DNA from 2 places in the Mesorhizobium sp. Ca11 genome. Region 1 is predicted to be linked to the other one. Evidence: riboswitches for the same ligand, from Rfam matches in the RefSeq annotation. Region 1 holds a riboswitch; the other holds the start of a gene.
The links. Region 1 has a riboswitch for S-adenosylmethionine ahead of metX (homoserine O-acetyltransferase MetX). Riboswitches for the same ligand answer to the same signal wherever they lie in the genome.
Positions count from the first base shown of each region.

Region 2: another riboswitch for S-adenosylmethionine. It lies ahead of LB538_RS14280 (O-succinylhomoserine sulfhydrylase); the one in region 1 lies ahead of metX (homoserine O-acetyltransferase MetX).

Region 1 is NZ_JAIUHU010000009.1:165,904-173,633, forward strand. It holds gene LB538_RS18140 (DUF1194 domain-containing protein) at 1-661, shown strand, start outside; gene LB538_RS18145 (glycosyltransferase family 2 protein) at 676-1,605, opposite strand; partial or broken gene LB538_RS18150 (DUF1330 domain-containing protein) at 1,844-2,017, shown strand; gene LB538_RS18155 (glycosyltransferase) at 2,034-3,026, opposite strand; gene LB538_RS18160 (hypothetical protein) at 3,201-3,434, opposite strand; gene metW (methionine biosynthesis protein MetW) at 3,431-4,045, opposite strand; gene metX (homoserine O-acetyltransferase MetX) at 4,125-5,294, opposite strand; SAM riboswitch at 5,391-5,468, opposite strand; gene hisC (histidinol-phosphate transaminase) at 5,615-6,718, shown strand; gene LB538_RS18180 (prephenate/arogenate dehydrogenase family protein) at 6,724-7,659, shown strand.
Region 2 is NZ_JAIUHU010000007.1:28,979-36,708, reverse strand. It holds gene mmsA (multiple monosaccharide ABC transporter ATP-binding protein) at 1-1,323, shown strand, start outside; gene mmsB (multiple monosaccharide ABC transporter permease) at 1,320-2,615, shown strand; gene araD1 (AraD1 family protein) at 2,813-3,808, shown strand; gene LB538_RS29170 (hypothetical protein) at 3,995-4,117, shown strand; gene LB538_RS14285 (2'-deoxycytidine 5'-triphosphate deaminase) at 4,295-5,389, opposite strand; SAM riboswitch at 5,506-5,583, shown strand; gene LB538_RS14280 (O-succinylhomoserine sulfhydrylase) at 5,640-6,830, shown strand; gene LB538_RS14275 (ceramide glucosyltransferase) at 6,913-7,730, opposite strand, start outside.

The DNA of each region.
Region 1 (7,730 bases):
CGCCCTGCAGCGCGCCGGCTATGTCGAAGCGCTACGCCATCCCGACTTCATCAACGCCGTACGCTCGGGTCCAAATGGCCGCATAGCGCTCGCCTATTTCGAATGGGCGGGCGTCGTGCGCGAGGACGGGGCCATTGCCTGGCAGATCATCGACGGCGAGGACAGCGCCAACGCCTTCGCCGACAAGATCGCCACGCGGCCGTTCCGCAGCTTCCGAGGCACCTCGATCTCGGGCGCCCTCGGCTTCGGCGCCGGGCTCCTGGAGAGAACCGGCTTTTCGGCGCCACGCCGCGTCATCGACATATCGGGAGACGGGCCCAACAATACCGGGCTGCCCGTCACGGCAGTCCGCGATGCCGCCGTTGCCAGCGGTGTCGTCATCAACGGCCTGCCTATACTGATCAGTCCGTCGCCGAGTGTGGGCCGTCTCGACCGCTACTACGCCGACTGCGTGACCGGAGGAGCCGGTTCGTTCGTGCTGCCGATCTACGCGGCGTCCGAATTCTCCACCGCCGTCCGCCGCAAGCTGGTCCAGGAAGTCAGCGGCCTGACAGACGCCAGCTCCTTCCACGTTGAGGATGCGATGCCGGTCGATTGCCTGCTGGGCGAGCGCCTGCGGCAGCGGTTTTCCGATCCTTATTTCCCGGAACTCGACAGATAGCCGTCTTGCGGTTCTCAGACCGCCCGGGCGCCGTATTTGGCGCGGAACTCATCGTAGCAATCGCGCCGCCAGCGGCGGCCGACGACATAGCCGCGCAAGAGTTCGGCGGGCGAGTAGCCGAGCGACTTGGACGACCGGTTGGCATGATAGCCCGAAAACGCCTGCGGCAACCTGCCCTTGAGGATATCGGCGATGATCTGACGCGCAATCATGTAAGGCGGAACGTCGGGATAGCGGTCGGCGATATAAGGATGCTTGTCGATCAGACTGGCATAGGCCTCGACATAGCCGTCGCGGCGGCCGGAGATCGAATTCTCCGAATTGTACTTCTTCCAGTCGATATCCTCGGACAGCAAGGCGCCGCCGCGTTGGGCAAAGCGCAGCAGCAATTCGCGATCCTGCATGCGCGTGATGTCGCTGTCATAGCCGCCGATCGCGAGCAGCGACTCGCGTCTTGCGGTGATCGCCGAGCCGGCAATGAAGATGGTCTGCGAGACCAGGGCGCGCTGCAGCGTGCTCTTGTCGAGGAAGGCGTCGCGATTGATGCATTTGGTGCTGCGGCCGCCCTTCAGCGATACGAACGAGCTGATGAGGACTTCGAGCGAGGGGTTCTGGTCGAAGCGCGCCAGCGTCCGTTCCAGCCGGTCGGGCAGATAGACGTCGTCCGAATCGAGAAACGTCACGACCGGCGCCCGCGCGCGCTCGATGCCCGCATTGCGCGCGGCATTTGCACCGCGCCATTTGGCGCCGACATAAATCAGCCTCGGGTCGCGGATTTCGGCGAGCGCAGCGGCCGTCCCGTCGGTCGAACCGTCGTCGACCACAATGTGCTCGAAGCGGGTAAGTGTCTGCGCCAGAACGCTTTCCACCGCGCGCACGACCTGGCTGCGACGGTTATGGGTTGGCGTGATCACTGAGATCAGCGGAACGTCCTGGCTCGACATCGGGCTGCCACCACCGGTCGGATCTAGCGTTTGTCGGATGGGTCCGATGGCTATCTTCGTGTCCCACCTCTGATTTGCGGCCGACGCTACAAAAAACCCCCCTTTGTGTCACGCCAGGCCGGCCGAGAAATGCCAAAATTAGCGGTTTTTCCGCAACATTGCGGTCTGATGGCAACACAACTGGCCTTCCTGTTGATTAGGCGGCCCGCCAACAGGAACCAACGGACGGTTTTGCCCTTGGCCCGGGCACCTGATCGTCATCGAATTCCCCGGCAGGCAGCATATGCGGGACCGGTACAATTCACCGGCCTATCAGGCGATCCTTTCGCTGCGCACCCAGAGCTCGCAGTCCGACGTGATCTTCGTCGACGGCGTCGAGCATCCGCACAAGGCTAGGGATGTGCTTCGCTAGCGGGAAAAGATTGACGCTAGCTGTGCCCGATATAGTCCGGCACCATTTCGACCTCGTCGCGGACAAGGCCGGCCGCCAGGCTGAAATGGCCGAAAAACGCCAGTGTATAGAACGCCAGTCCGACAATGACAGCAAACGGGATTTGCCAGAACGGCATGCCGGTCTGCCGCGCATGGCCTGTCACTCGCCGGATCGTGCGCCAAGACATAGTCCCCCAGCGCGTGAAGGATTTGACGATACGCCGAGCCCTGCCAGGTGCATGAAGCTCGACGAATTTTCGATCGGCGTCCCTGCCGGTTACCAGCGCGCGCCAAAAGAAGAACCCCCAGCCCCGCGGCGAGTAGTGGTGAACGCGTGCGTCCACGTTGACTATCTTGTGGCCTTCGCTCCAAAGCTGGTGCATCAGCAACGTGCACGAGACCTTGAAGCCGTTGTGAACTGGAAATGGGTGACTGGATATCCAGTCATGCCGAAAGGCGATGTTGTTGGCGTTGAGAGCACGCTTCGAGGCGAATCTCTCGTCTCCCTCAGCCATCGGGAAAAACCAGATCAACGCGAAGGTTCGCGAGAAGAAGTCATCGTATGAAAGATAGGTGTGTCCATTCACACAGATGGTTTCAGGCTGGTCGACGAAGGGTTTCAGCAGAGTTGAGAGCCAGTTCCGTTCCGGAACTGTATCGGAATCGAGAAAAACAAGGACGCTCCCTTCGCACGAGGGAATGCCGTTGTTCTTGAGGTCGTAATATCTGCCGCCAGGGAACGCCGCGAAGGCCAGATCGGCAACCTGCTCCAGTTGTGGCGCTTCAGCTCCGATACTGCTTCGCAGTGAGACTGCGTCAGTTTCGAGGCCGCCGTGCGAGATTATGACCTTCGGCTTCGGAAATCCGGTAGCGGAAGCCTGGGCGATCTCGCGCGCCAAGGCCTTCAGCCCAAGGCCAATCTCGTCCCAGTCGATGGATTTGGCATTTTCCATCTCCAAGACGATAGAATAGGTGGGATGTTCAGCCATCGCGGCACAACCGGTTGATCAACCCAGTGGCTATAGTCCTAACAGCATGCTGTCAAACTATCGGGATGCAATTATGCGCTGCGAATTTGTCAGATGAGTTATCTTATCGGCAAGTTGTGCGAACTGACTCGCAAAGAGCTTGATTGCATAGACGCCGGTAGAGGACCGCCCCTGTCAGCGCACGCAGTAGCTGGGCGCGGGGATCTCGCGGATAATCCGGCAGCTCCAGCAGACGTCGCCGCCGAACCATTCCAGCGGATGGCCCAGCCCGGCGGAAACCATCAAACCTGCAAGATGACCGCTGCGCGGCGATGTGCAGACGAGAATTCCCGCCCGTATTTCGGAAAGAATATTCGGGGGGATTTCCACCACTGCCGGCGATCGACGAAAGAAACGAATTTCCGTCATCGCCTCAGCAAAAACACCGCCTGCTGACCAAAAAAATTCCAGAACCACCAGGGCATCGACAGGCCGATCTTCTGGCCGTTGGCGTCGAGCGCGGTTGCCTTCTCGACGGTCGCGCCGAGTTCCTCGCAGAGGTTGACGAAGTCGCGGATGGTGCAGAAATGGATGTTGGGCGTGTCGTACCAGGAGTAGGGCAGGTCCTTGGTGACCGGCATCCTGCCCTTGACCAACAGCGAGAAGCGCACGCGCCAGTGGCCGAAATTGGGGAAGGAGACGATGGCGCGGTTGCCGATACGAAGCAGCTCGTCGAGCACCAGCTTCGGGTTCCGGGTCGCCTGCAGGGTCTGTGAGAGCACGACGAAGTCGAAGCCCTTGTCGGGATAGAATTCGAGGTCCTTGTCGGCATCGCCCTGGACGACGGAAAGGCCGCGCGCCACGCATTCGTTGACGCCGCGCTGCGACAGTTCCAGCCCGCGGCCGTCGACCTGCTTGGTCTCCTGCAGGAGTTCCAGAAGCAGTCCGTCGCCCGAGCCGACATCGAGGACGCGCGAATTGGCCGGGATGAGATCGGTGACGACCTCGAGGTCGACACGCTGGGCGCGATTGACGCTCATGGCTTCGCCTCCTGCATAGCGCATGATGCCGGTCCGAAAAGTCGGCGACTTTTTGCGTTCGCTGACCTTCGGTTCGGGGTCATAGACTTAGCCCCCTGGCGCGGGCGGCGGAGGCGATGAAGCCGTTGATGGCCGCGAACAGTTCCGGCTCGTCGAGCAGGAAGGCGTCGTGGCCGCGATCGGTTTCGATCTCGACGAAGGAGACGGAAGCGCCCGCCGCGTTCAAGGCATGCACGATCGATCGGCTCTCCTCGGTCGGGAACAGCCAGTCGCTGGTGAAGGAAACCAGGCAAAAACGCGTCTTGGTGCCGGCGAAGGCGTCGGCGAGGCGCCCGCCGTGATCGGCGGCAAGGTCGAAATAGTCCATCGCGCGGGTCAGATAGAGGTAGGAATTGGCGTCGAAGCGGTCGACGAAAGTCATGCCCTGATGGCGCAGATAGCTCTCGATCTGGAAATCGGCGTCGAAGCCGAAGGTCAGCGCCTCGCGGTCCTGCAAATTGCGGCCGAACTTGCGGTGGAGCGCGGCTTCCGAAAGGTAGGTGATGTGAGCGGCCATGCGCGCGACGGCGAGCCCTTTTTCCGGCCGCTTGCCGAAATCGAGATATTTGCCGCCATGCCAGTCGGGATCGGCCATGACGGCCTGTCGGCCGACTTCATGGAAGGCGATGTTCTGCGAGGAATGGCGGGCGCCGGTGGCGATGGGCAGGACGCAGAACACGCGCTCCGAATGGCTCGCCGCCCATTCCAGAACCTGCATGCCGCCCATCGAGCCGCCAAGCACGCAAAACAGCTTCTCGATGCCGAAATGATCGACCAGCATCGTCTGCGCGCGCACCATGTCGCGTATGGTGATGATCGGCAGGTCGAGCCCGTAGGGCTTGCCGGTCGCCGGGTTGGTCGAGGCCGGGCCGGTCGAGCCGAGGCAGCCGCCGACGACGTTGGAGCAGATGACGAAGAAACGGTTGGTGTCGATGATCCTGCCGGGGCCGATCAGAACCTCCCACCAGCCCGGCTTGCCGGTCACCGGATTGGTGTTGGCGACGTGCTGGTCGCCGGTCAGCGCGTGGCAGACGAGGATGGCGTTGGAGCGCGCGTCGTTGAGCGTGCCATAGGTCTGGTAGGCAATCTGGAAGGGCGAGAGCAGCGTTCCGGCGTCGAGCTTCAGCGGCTTGTCCGGGCCGAACCGCAGCACCGGGCTCGACGGATGGTCGGCCTCGTCGTTGGTTCTTGCAGCACGCTGAGCGGCCATGTCCGTCCTCATCCTGTCCCGCATCGGACTCGTCCCGACGCGGTGTCCGGCCGGCAGCGGACAATAAAAAACCGGCATTGCCGTCGCAAAGCCGGTTACAGGTTGCAAACGGCCCTTTAGCGAGTTGTTTAACGTGGCTGCAAGCCGACCGGCCAAATCACCACGGGAGTCTGGCAATCCTTCTAGGACCAGCGCCGCGCTTCGTCAACGGGTGGCCTCCTCGCGACCGGATACGGGTGCCAGGCGCCGGCCCTCGACATTCCAGCCCGTGGCCTGTATTTCCGCTGCGGCCTTGAAGGCCTTCTCGACGGATTTGTGACATGAAGCAGGATCAGCCCCGTCCGACGCCCCGCGCGGGCATCATGGACATCGAGGCCTATGTGCCGGGAAAAAGCAACGCGCCGGCCGGCGTGACGAAAGTCTACAAGCTGTCGGCGAACGAAAATCCGCTCGGGCCCTCGCCTAAGGCGATCGAGGCTGCGCGCGAGGTGGCGGCGAAGCTCGATGTCTATCCGGACGGCACGGCGCGGCGGCTGCGCGAGGCGATCGCTGAGGTGCATGGGCTGAATCCGGCCAACATCATCTGCTCCAACGGCTCCGACGAGATCCTGGGATTGCTGGCGCAGACCTATCTCGCGCCGGGCGACGAGGCCGTGTTCACCGAGCACGCCTTCATGGTCTACAAGATCTATATCCAGGCGGCGGGCGCCAAGCCGGTGGCGGTCAAGGAGACCGACGAGCGCGCCGACATCGACGCGATTCTCGCGGCGGTGACGCCGGCGACGCGGATCGTGTTCCTCGCCAATCCCAACAATCCGACGGGCACCTATGTGCCGTTCCAGGAAGTGCGCCGGCTGCACGCTGCATTGCCGAAGAACGTGCTCCTGGTGCTCGACGCGGCCTATGCTGAATATGTGCGGCGCAACGACTACGAGGCCGGCATCGAGCTGGCGGGCAGCTCCGAGAACGTGGTGATGACCCGCACCTTCTCCAAGCTCGGCCTCGGCGGCGCGCGTATCGGCTGGATGTACGGGCCGGCGCATATCGTCGATGCGATCAACCGCGTTCGCGGCCCCTTCAACGTCAACGCCACAGCGATCGAGGCCGGCATCGCCGCGATCCGCGACCGCGCCCATATCGAGCGCAGCGTGGCGCATAACGAGAAATGGCTGGCTTGGCTCAGCGCCGAGCTGACCGGGCTCGGCCTGCGCGTCACGCCCAGCGTCGGCAATTTCGTGCTGATCCATTTTCCCGACGGCAAGAAACATTCGGCGGCGGCGGCGGACGATTATCTGAGCGCGCGCGGCTACATCCTGCGCCGCGTCACCGGCTACGGCTTCCCCAATGCGCTGCGCATGAGCGTCGGCACCGAGGAAGCCAATCGCGGCGTCATCGATGCGCTGAAGACCTTCCTGAAAAGCTAGACACCATGGCATCACCGATGTTCGAGAAAATAGCGCTGGTCGGCATCGGCCTTATCGGCTCGTCGCTCGCCCGCGTCATCCGCCGCGAGGGCCTGGCGCGCCATATCGCCATAGCGACGCGTAGCGCTTCGACGCTCGAGCGCGCCGAGGAGCTTGGCCTTGGCGATTCTTACAGCACCGACGCCAGCCAAGCGGTGCGTGACGCCGATCTCGTCATCGTCTCGGTTCCGGTCGGCTCGTCCGGCGAGGTTGCGGCCGAGATCGCGCCTGCGCTGAAGAAGGGCGCCATCCTCACCGATGTCGGCTCGACCAAAGCCTCCGTCATCGCGCAAATGCAGCCGCATGTGCCCGAAGGCGTGCACTTCATCCCCGGACATCCGTTGGCCGGCACGGAAAAGTCCGGACCCGATGCCGGCTTTGCCGATCTCTTCGAGAACCGCTGGTGCATCTTCACGCCGCTGCCGGGAACCGATTCCGCCGCGCTCGAGACGCTTTCGGAATTCTGGCAGCGCTGCGGCTCCAACATCGACACGATGGACCCGCAGCACCACGACATGACGCTCGCGATCGTTTCGCATCTGCCGCATATCATCGCCTACAACATCGTCGGCACGGCGGACGATCTGGAAGCGGTGACCAAGAGCGAAGTCATCAAATATTCCGCTTCCGGCTTCCGCGACTTCACCCGTCTTGCCGCCTCCGACCCGACCATGTGGCGGGACGTGTGCCTGCACAACAAGGACGCGATCCTGGAGATGCTGGCGCGTTTCTCGGAGGATCTGGCCTCACTGCAGCGGGCGATCCGCTGGGGCGACGGCGAGAAGCTGTTCGACCTCTTCACCCGCACCCGCGCAATCCGCCGTTCGATCATCGAGGCCGGCCAGGATATCGATGTGCCGGATTTTGGCCGCCAGGCGGTCGAGCACCCGGCCAAGCCTTAGGCTTTTCCCTCGTTCTCTGGCGTGGATTGACCTGTCAGCCTGGGCAGGCGCATGCGCTGGAGATTGGCCGA
Region 2 (7,730 bases), on a different contig from region 1:
TGCAATTTCAAAGGCATTCACGACAGCGAGCATATCGGCATCGTCATCATCCACCAGGAGCTTGCCCTGGTGCCGATGCTGTCGATCACGGAAAACATCTTCCTTGGCAACGAGCACGCCACCTACGGCGTCATCGACTGGGACGCCAACGAGACGCGTACCGGCGCCCTTCTCAAGAAGGTCGGGCTCAAGGAAGACCCCAAGACGCTCATCACCAATATCGGCGTCGGCAAGCAGCAGCTGGTCGAGATCGCCAAGGCGCTGAGCAAGGAAGTGAAGCTCCTTATCCTCGACGAGCCGACGGCCTCGCTCAGCGAGAAGGACAGCCAGGCGCTGCTCGACCTTCTGCTCGAGTTCAAGCGCCAGGGCATTACCTCGATCCTGATCTCGCACAAGCTCAACGAGGTGAACCGCGTCGCCGACAAGGTGACGGTGATCCGCGACGGGCGCACCATCGAGACCTTGCCGAGGAAGGACATCTCGGAAGACCGCATCATCACCTCGATGGTCGGCCGCTCGCTCGACGACCGCTACCCGCCGCGCGAGCCGAAGATCGGCGACGTCATCTTCGAGGTAAAGGACTGGTCGGTTTACCACCCGATCCATGCCGAGCGGCAGGTGATCAAGAACATCAACCTCAATGTGCGCAAGGGCGAGGTTGTCGGTATCGCCGGGCTGATGGGCGCCGGCCGGACCGAATTCGCGATGAGCCTTTTCGGACGCTCCTACGGCCGGCACATCACCGGAGAGGTGTCGCTGCACGGCAAGCCTATCGACCTCTCATCGGTGAGCAAGGCGGTGGCGAGCGGCATCGCCTATGTCACCGAAGACCGCAAGACCTACGGCCTCAACCTCATCGACCACATCAAGCACAACGTGACTTTGGCCAACCTCTCCGGCGTTTCCAGCCGCGGCGTCATCGACGACATGCGCGAGATGAGCGTCGCCAATGACTACCGCAAGAAGACCAACATCCGCGCCTCCAGCGTCTACCAGCTGACCGGCAACCTCTCGGGTGGCAACCAGCAGAAAGTCGTGCTGTCGAAATGGCTGTTCGCCGATCCGGAGGTTTTGATCCTCGACGAGCCGACCCGCGGCATTGACGTCGGCGCGAAGTACGAAATCTATACGATCATCGCGCGCCTTGCCGCCGAGGGCAAAGCGATCATCGTCATCTCGTCGGAAATGCCCGAACTGCTCGGTATCTCCGACCGTATCTATGTGATGAACGAAGGGCGTATAGTCGGCGAAATGGCTGCAAGCGACGCAAGCCAGGAAAAAATCATGCGCGCTATCGTTCGCGGAGAAGGAAAAGCATCATGAGCACAGAAAGCGCTCCCGCGCCGCAAAGCGGGCTCGCCGAGGACGTCAAGCAGCAGGGTCCGCGCGTCGCCGTCTCGGCGCTGACGACGAACCTGCGCGAATACGGCCTGATCATCGCGCTGATCGTCATCATGCTGTTCTTCCAATACACGACGTCGGGAACGCTGTTCAAACCGGTGAATCTCAGCAATCTGGTGCAGCAGAACTCGTTCATCATCGTGATGGCGCTTGGCATGCTGTTGGTGATCGTCGCCGGTTATATCGACCTCAGCGTCGGATCGGTCGCCGGCTTCATCGGCGCGCTGGCGGCGATGATGATGGTGATCTGGCCGCTTGGGATATTCTCGAATCCGCTGGTGGTCTCGATCGTGTGCCTGATCGTCGGGGCGCTCATCGGCGCTGCGCAAGGCTACTGGATCGCCTATCACAAGATACCGAGCTTCATCGTGACATTGGCGGGCATGCTGATCTTCCGCGGCATCTGCCAGGCGCTGCTCGGCGGTGGCTCCTCGGTCGGTCCGCTGCCGGACAGCTTCAAGGCGCTGAGTTCCGGCTTCATTCCGGACGTGATCGGCCCGCTGACGCTGATCCCGCCGACGGTCAATGCCGCCGGCAAGACGATCGTCGGCAGCGGACTGACGCTGCACATGACGACGGTCGTGCTCGGCCTCATCGCGGTGCTCGCCTATGCCTATTTCGGCTTCAGGACGCGGCGCAAGCGCGAGCGTCACGGCTATGAGGCGGAGCCCTTCCCGCTGTTCGTCGTCAAGACGCTGGTGGGCAGCGCGCTGGCGCTGTTCCTGGTCTTCCAGTTCGCCAGCTACAGGGGCCTGCCGGTCGTGCTGCTGGTGATGGGCGTGCTGATCTCGCTGTTCGTCTTCGTCACCAAGCGCATGACCATCGGCCGCCGGATCTACGCCATGGGCGGCAACGCCAAGGCCGCGCAGCTTTCGGGCATCAACACCGAAAGGCTGACCCTGCTGGTCTTCATCAATATGGGCGTGCTCTCGGCGCTGGGCGGCCTGATCATCGCGGCGCGCCTCGGCCAGGCCGTGCCGGCTGCCGGTCTCGGCAGCGAGCTCGACGTCATCGCGGCCGTCTTCATCGGCGGCGCCTCGGCAATGGGCGGCGTCGGACAGGTGATCGGTGCCGTCGTCGGCGGCTTCATCATGGGCGTGATGAACAACGGCATGTCGATCATGGGCGTCAATGTCGACTGGCAGCAGGTGGTGAAAGGCCTGGTGCTGCTCGGCGCCGTCATCTTCGACGTCTACAACAAGAACAAGGCCTGAAGACCTGACTTAAGGAGGCATACGGGTTTCAGATCGCGAAGCTGCCGGCAACCCGTCGGCGCCAAGAAGTCCAGGCAAGGACCGGGCTCGCGAGCGCAATCCGGACGAAGAATTTCAACCGTGGCACGGATTTCTCCGCGCCGCGCCGATCAAGGTTTGCCCGCGGGCAGCCAGGCAAGATGAGAGAGGGTTCAAACATGCTGATCTCCCAGATCCTCGACGACGCCGAGACGATCCGCGTCGTCGCCCGCAATGGCGGCGGCAAGACCAGGGTCATCAACGGCGCGCGCAGCGTCTATTCGCTGGCGATGGAGGCCGCGCGGACAGGCACGGGCCTCGAGGCATTGATCGAGCGCAAGGGCTATGGCGAGACGGTCGATCTCGATGCCGCCTATAAGAGGGGCAGGCTGGTCTCGCCGATCAACCATCCGGACCCGGCGCATCTGCACCTCACCGGCACGGGGCTGACGCATCTCGGTTCCGCGGCGACGCGCGATTCCATGCACAAGAAGCTCAGCGAGGGCGGCGAGGCGGAACTCACCGATTCCATGAAGATGTTCCGCATGGGCCTCGAAGGCGGCAAGCCGGCCAAGGGACAGGTCGGCGTGCAGCCGGAATGGTTCTACAAGGGCAACGGCACGATGGCGGTGGCCCCCGGCGCGCCGCTGATGTCGCCGGCCTTCGCGCAGGATGGCGGCGAGGAGCCGGAGATCGCCGGCATCTATGTCATCGGCGATGACGGCGCGCCGTTCCGCGTCGGCTTCACGCTGTCGAACGAGTTCTCCGACCACGTCACCGAACGGGTGAACTATCTGTTCCTCGCCCATTCCAAGCTGCGCAACGCTTCGTTTGGCCCCGAAATCCTGATCGGCGAGCTGCCCGCCGATATCCGTGGCGCATCGCGCATCTGGCGCGACGGCAAGCTGCTCTGGGAAAAGCCGTTCCTGTCGGGCGAAGCGAACATGTCGCACACCATCGCCAATCTCGAGCACCACCATTTCAAATATTCGGCCTTCCGCCAGCCGGGTGACGTGCATGTGCATATGTTCGGCACCGCGACGCTCTCCTTCGCCGATGGCATCAGGACCGAGGCCGGCGATATGTTCGAGATCGAGGCGCCGGATTTCGGCCTGCCGCTGCGCAATCCGCTGGAGATCGAGAAGCCGGTCAAGGTGGCGGTAAAGGCGCTGTAGCGCCGATCTCCCGGTGGCTGGCAGGCCAGAGGGGCGCGAAGGAAGCTGCCTCTTCCACTTCGTCATTCTAGGGCGGAGCAAGGAGCGAAGCGACGCGCGCAGACCCTAGAATGACTGCCGTGACATTGGGCGTAGACTGCTGCCGTCCAGAATAACCGTTGGCGCAGCGCCAGCTAAGATCGCAACATGACAGGCTATGTTTACATGACCGCGAGCCAGAAGGTGGCACGCTATTTCGGTGTCGCCAATGACCTTACCCACCGCATGCCCGGGCACAAGACCGGCCAAGGCTCCAGAAGATCATCCTGAATGGTTCGAGTTCTCTCGCGGAATTGGCTGGTGAGCGTTCGGCACCGTGGCGGCGCTCAGGCGTCACGGCATGGATTCTAGGGTCTGCGCGCGTCGCTTCGCTCCTTGCTCCGCCCTAGAATGACGAAGAACAGATGGGACGGCGCGTCCCCTTCCGGACATCTCCCCACTTGGACCTCACCGCGCTGCCCGAAAATGCTTGGAGAGCTTCAGGCCCTGCGCCTGATAGTTCGAGCCGAGTTCGGTGCCGTAAAGCGCCTGCGGGCGTTTCAGCATATGCTCGTAGACGAGACGGCCGACGATCTGGCCGTGGTCGAGGATAAAAGGCACCTCGTGGCTGCGCACTTCAAGCACCGCGCGGCTACCGCTGCCGCCGGCGGCGGAGTGGCCGAAGCCCGGATCGAAGAAGCCGGCATAATGGACGCGGAACTCGCCGACCAGCGGATCGAAGGGTGTCATCTCGGCGGCATAGAGCGGCGGCACGTGCACAGCTTCTCGGCTGACCAAGATATAGAATTCGTCCGGATCGAGCACCAGTTCGCCGGCGCCGCTCTTGTAGATCGGCTCCCAGAAATCGACGACATCCTGGGCGGCGCGCTTGTCGACGTCGACCAGTCCGGTGTGGTGCTTGCCGCGGTAGCCGACAAGGCCGTCCTTGTCGCCGTCGAGATCGATGGAGAGCGCGATGCCGCCGCCTGAAATATTGGGCGGCTCGGTGGCGACCAGCATCTCGGCGCGGTGAAGGTCGCGCAGCTCATTCTCCGAGAGCACCGCGTTGCCGGTGCGGAAGCGGATCTGCGACAGCCGCGAGCCGGCGCGCACGACGATCGGGAAGGTGCGCGGGCTGACCTCGAGATAGAGCGGCCCGCGGTAGCCGGCGGCAATCTTGTCGAACTCATGGCCGCGATCGGTCATGACGCGCGTGAAGATGTCGAGACGGCCGGTCGAGCTCTTCGGATTGGCCGAGGCCGACACGCTCGAAGGCAGCGCCAGGCTCTCGAGCAGCGGCACGATATAGACGCAGCCGGTTTCCAGCACCGCGCCCTCTGCAAGGCTGATCTCGTGCAGCTTCAGCCGCTCGAGCTTGTCGACGACCCGATGATCCGGACCCGGCAGGAACGAGGCACGCACGCGAAACGCCTTGTCGCCGAGCCTTAGATCGAGGCTGGCCGGCTGGATCTGGTCGGCGTCCAGCGCGCGCGGCGACTTCAGCGCCTTCGCCTCGAACAGCGCTGCGATGTCCTGATCCGGAAGAATGCCTGTTTGCCGCAAAGGCTGGCTCCGTTCACAAGGCCGGGCGAGGATCTAAGCAGACTCTTGCCGCCGGGCTGGTACAAACCTCTTAATGAAGCCGGCAATTGACGCAAGCGCGGCGCGGGTCTAAAGGGTCGTTATCCCGTGGTGATTTGGCCGGTCGGCTTGCAGCCACGTTAAACAAGTCGCTAAAGGACCGTCGAGCCGCAAGGCTATATGGACCGGTTGCGACTTCGCGGCCGGTTTTTTTGTGTCTGAAAGCAGGGCTATGAGCACCAAGAAGCGCAACTGGAAACCTCAGACGGCACTCGTGCATGGCGGAACGTTGCGTTCCGGTTTCGGCGAGACATCCGAGGCGATGTATCTCACCCAAGGCTATGTCTACGAGACGGCGCAAGCGGCGGAAGCCCGCTTCAAGGGCGAAGAGCCGGGCTTCATCTATTCGCGCTACGCCAACCCGACCGTCGACATGTTCGAAAAGCGCATGTGCGCGCTGGAAGGCGCCGAGGACGCCCGCGCCACCGCTTCCGGCATGGCCGCAGTAACCGCCGCGCTGCTCTGCAGCGCCAAGGCCGGAGATCATATCGTCGCGGCGCGCGCCCTGTTCGGCTCCTGCCGCTGGGTGGTCGAGACGCTGGCGCCGCGCTACGGCATCCAGGCGACGCTGGTCGACGGAACCGACATCGCCAATTGGGAAAAGGCGGTAAGGCCGAACACCAAGCTGTTCTTCCTGGAAAGCCCGACCAACCCGACGCTGGAGGTGGTCGACATCGCCGCCGTCGCCAGGCTCGCCAATTCGATCGGCGCCAGGCTGATCGTCGACAATGTCTTCGCCACGCCGCTGCAGCAGAAGCCCTTGCTGCTCGGCGCCCATATCGTCGTCTATTCGGCGACCAAGCATATAGACGGCCAGGGCCGCTGCCTGGGCGGCGTCATCCTGTCTGACAAGAAGTGGATCGACGAGAACCTGCACGACTATTTCCGCCACACCGGCCCGAGCCTGTCGCCCTTCAACGCCTGGACGCTGCTCAAAGGCCTGGAGACGCTGCCGCTACGCGTGCGCCAGCAGACGGAGAGCGCCGGCAAGATCGCCGATTTCCTGGCCGAGCGGCCGGAGATCGCCCGCGTCATCTATCCGGGCCGCGCCGATCATCCGCAAGCGGATATCGTCCAGAAGCAGATGTCGGGAGGCTCGACGCTGATCTGCCTCGACGTCAAAGGCGGCAAGCAGGCGGCCTTTGCCTTCCAGAACGCGCTCGACATCGTGCTGATCTCGAACAATCTCGGTGACGCCAAGAGCCTGATCACCCATCCGGCGACGACGACGCACAAGAACCTGAGCGACGAGGCCCGCGCCGAGCTCGGCATCGGGCCAGGCACGCTGAGGCTCTCCGTTGGCCTGGAGGACAGCGACGATCTGCTGGAAGACGTGGAACAGGCGCTGAAGGCAGCAAAATAGAAGGCTGAGAACGCCGCGGCCCGAGCCTTCCAGAGCCGCAATTCCGGACGGAAAACCGTTTCACACTTTTCCTGGAATTGCTCTAGGCGAGCTCCTCCAGCTCGGTCATCGCCTTGGTGCGGATGATCATGGCGTTGCCGCGCCATTCGACGGCGCCGCCGAACCAGGCGCGCGCCCAGATGGCCGGCAACAGGGCATCGCGCACGATCATCGCGATGATGCTGCGCGGCGACAAATACCAGCCCTTCGCAAAGGCCAGCAGCCATTCCGGCAGGTAGGCGATCGCCAGCACGCCCAAGGCCGTCGTGGGCAGGCTGACGCCGGCGCTTGCCGCTGCAATCAGCGCCAGCAGCAGCGGCACCGCAGCGCCAGTCAGGATCTCCGGCGCGAAGAACAGTGGGAAGGTAACCCGCCGCAGCCGCGCCCAGCGCGTCTGGCGCGACCAGATCTCGGCGAGCCTGCGCTGGCCGAGCGGCTGCTCGAACGGCGAGGCGACGAGGTTGACGTTGAGCCCCAGGCCGTTGACCAGCTTGGTGGCCGCCGCGTCCTCGGCGATCTCGGCGGCCAAAGCCTGGATGCCGCCATTGGCATCGAGCATCGGCTTGTTCCACAGCATGCTCTTGCCCTGGGCGAAGCCAAGGCCAAGCGCCTCGCCGGCATACTGCCAGCGCGCCTGCAGCGTGTTGAGGAAGGCGCATTCGACTTCGGCCCAAAACCCGTCCGGCCGCGAGCCGATCGGCGTCGAGCAGACGAGGCCGGTATCCGGCCGCCATGCCGCCATCAGGTGCTGGACATAGTCTCTCGGCATCAGCACGTTGGAATCGGCGAGGATCACCCAATCGTGCCGCGCCGCCTGCCAGCCCTTGACGCAGTTGTTGAGCTTGGGATTGGCGCTGACCC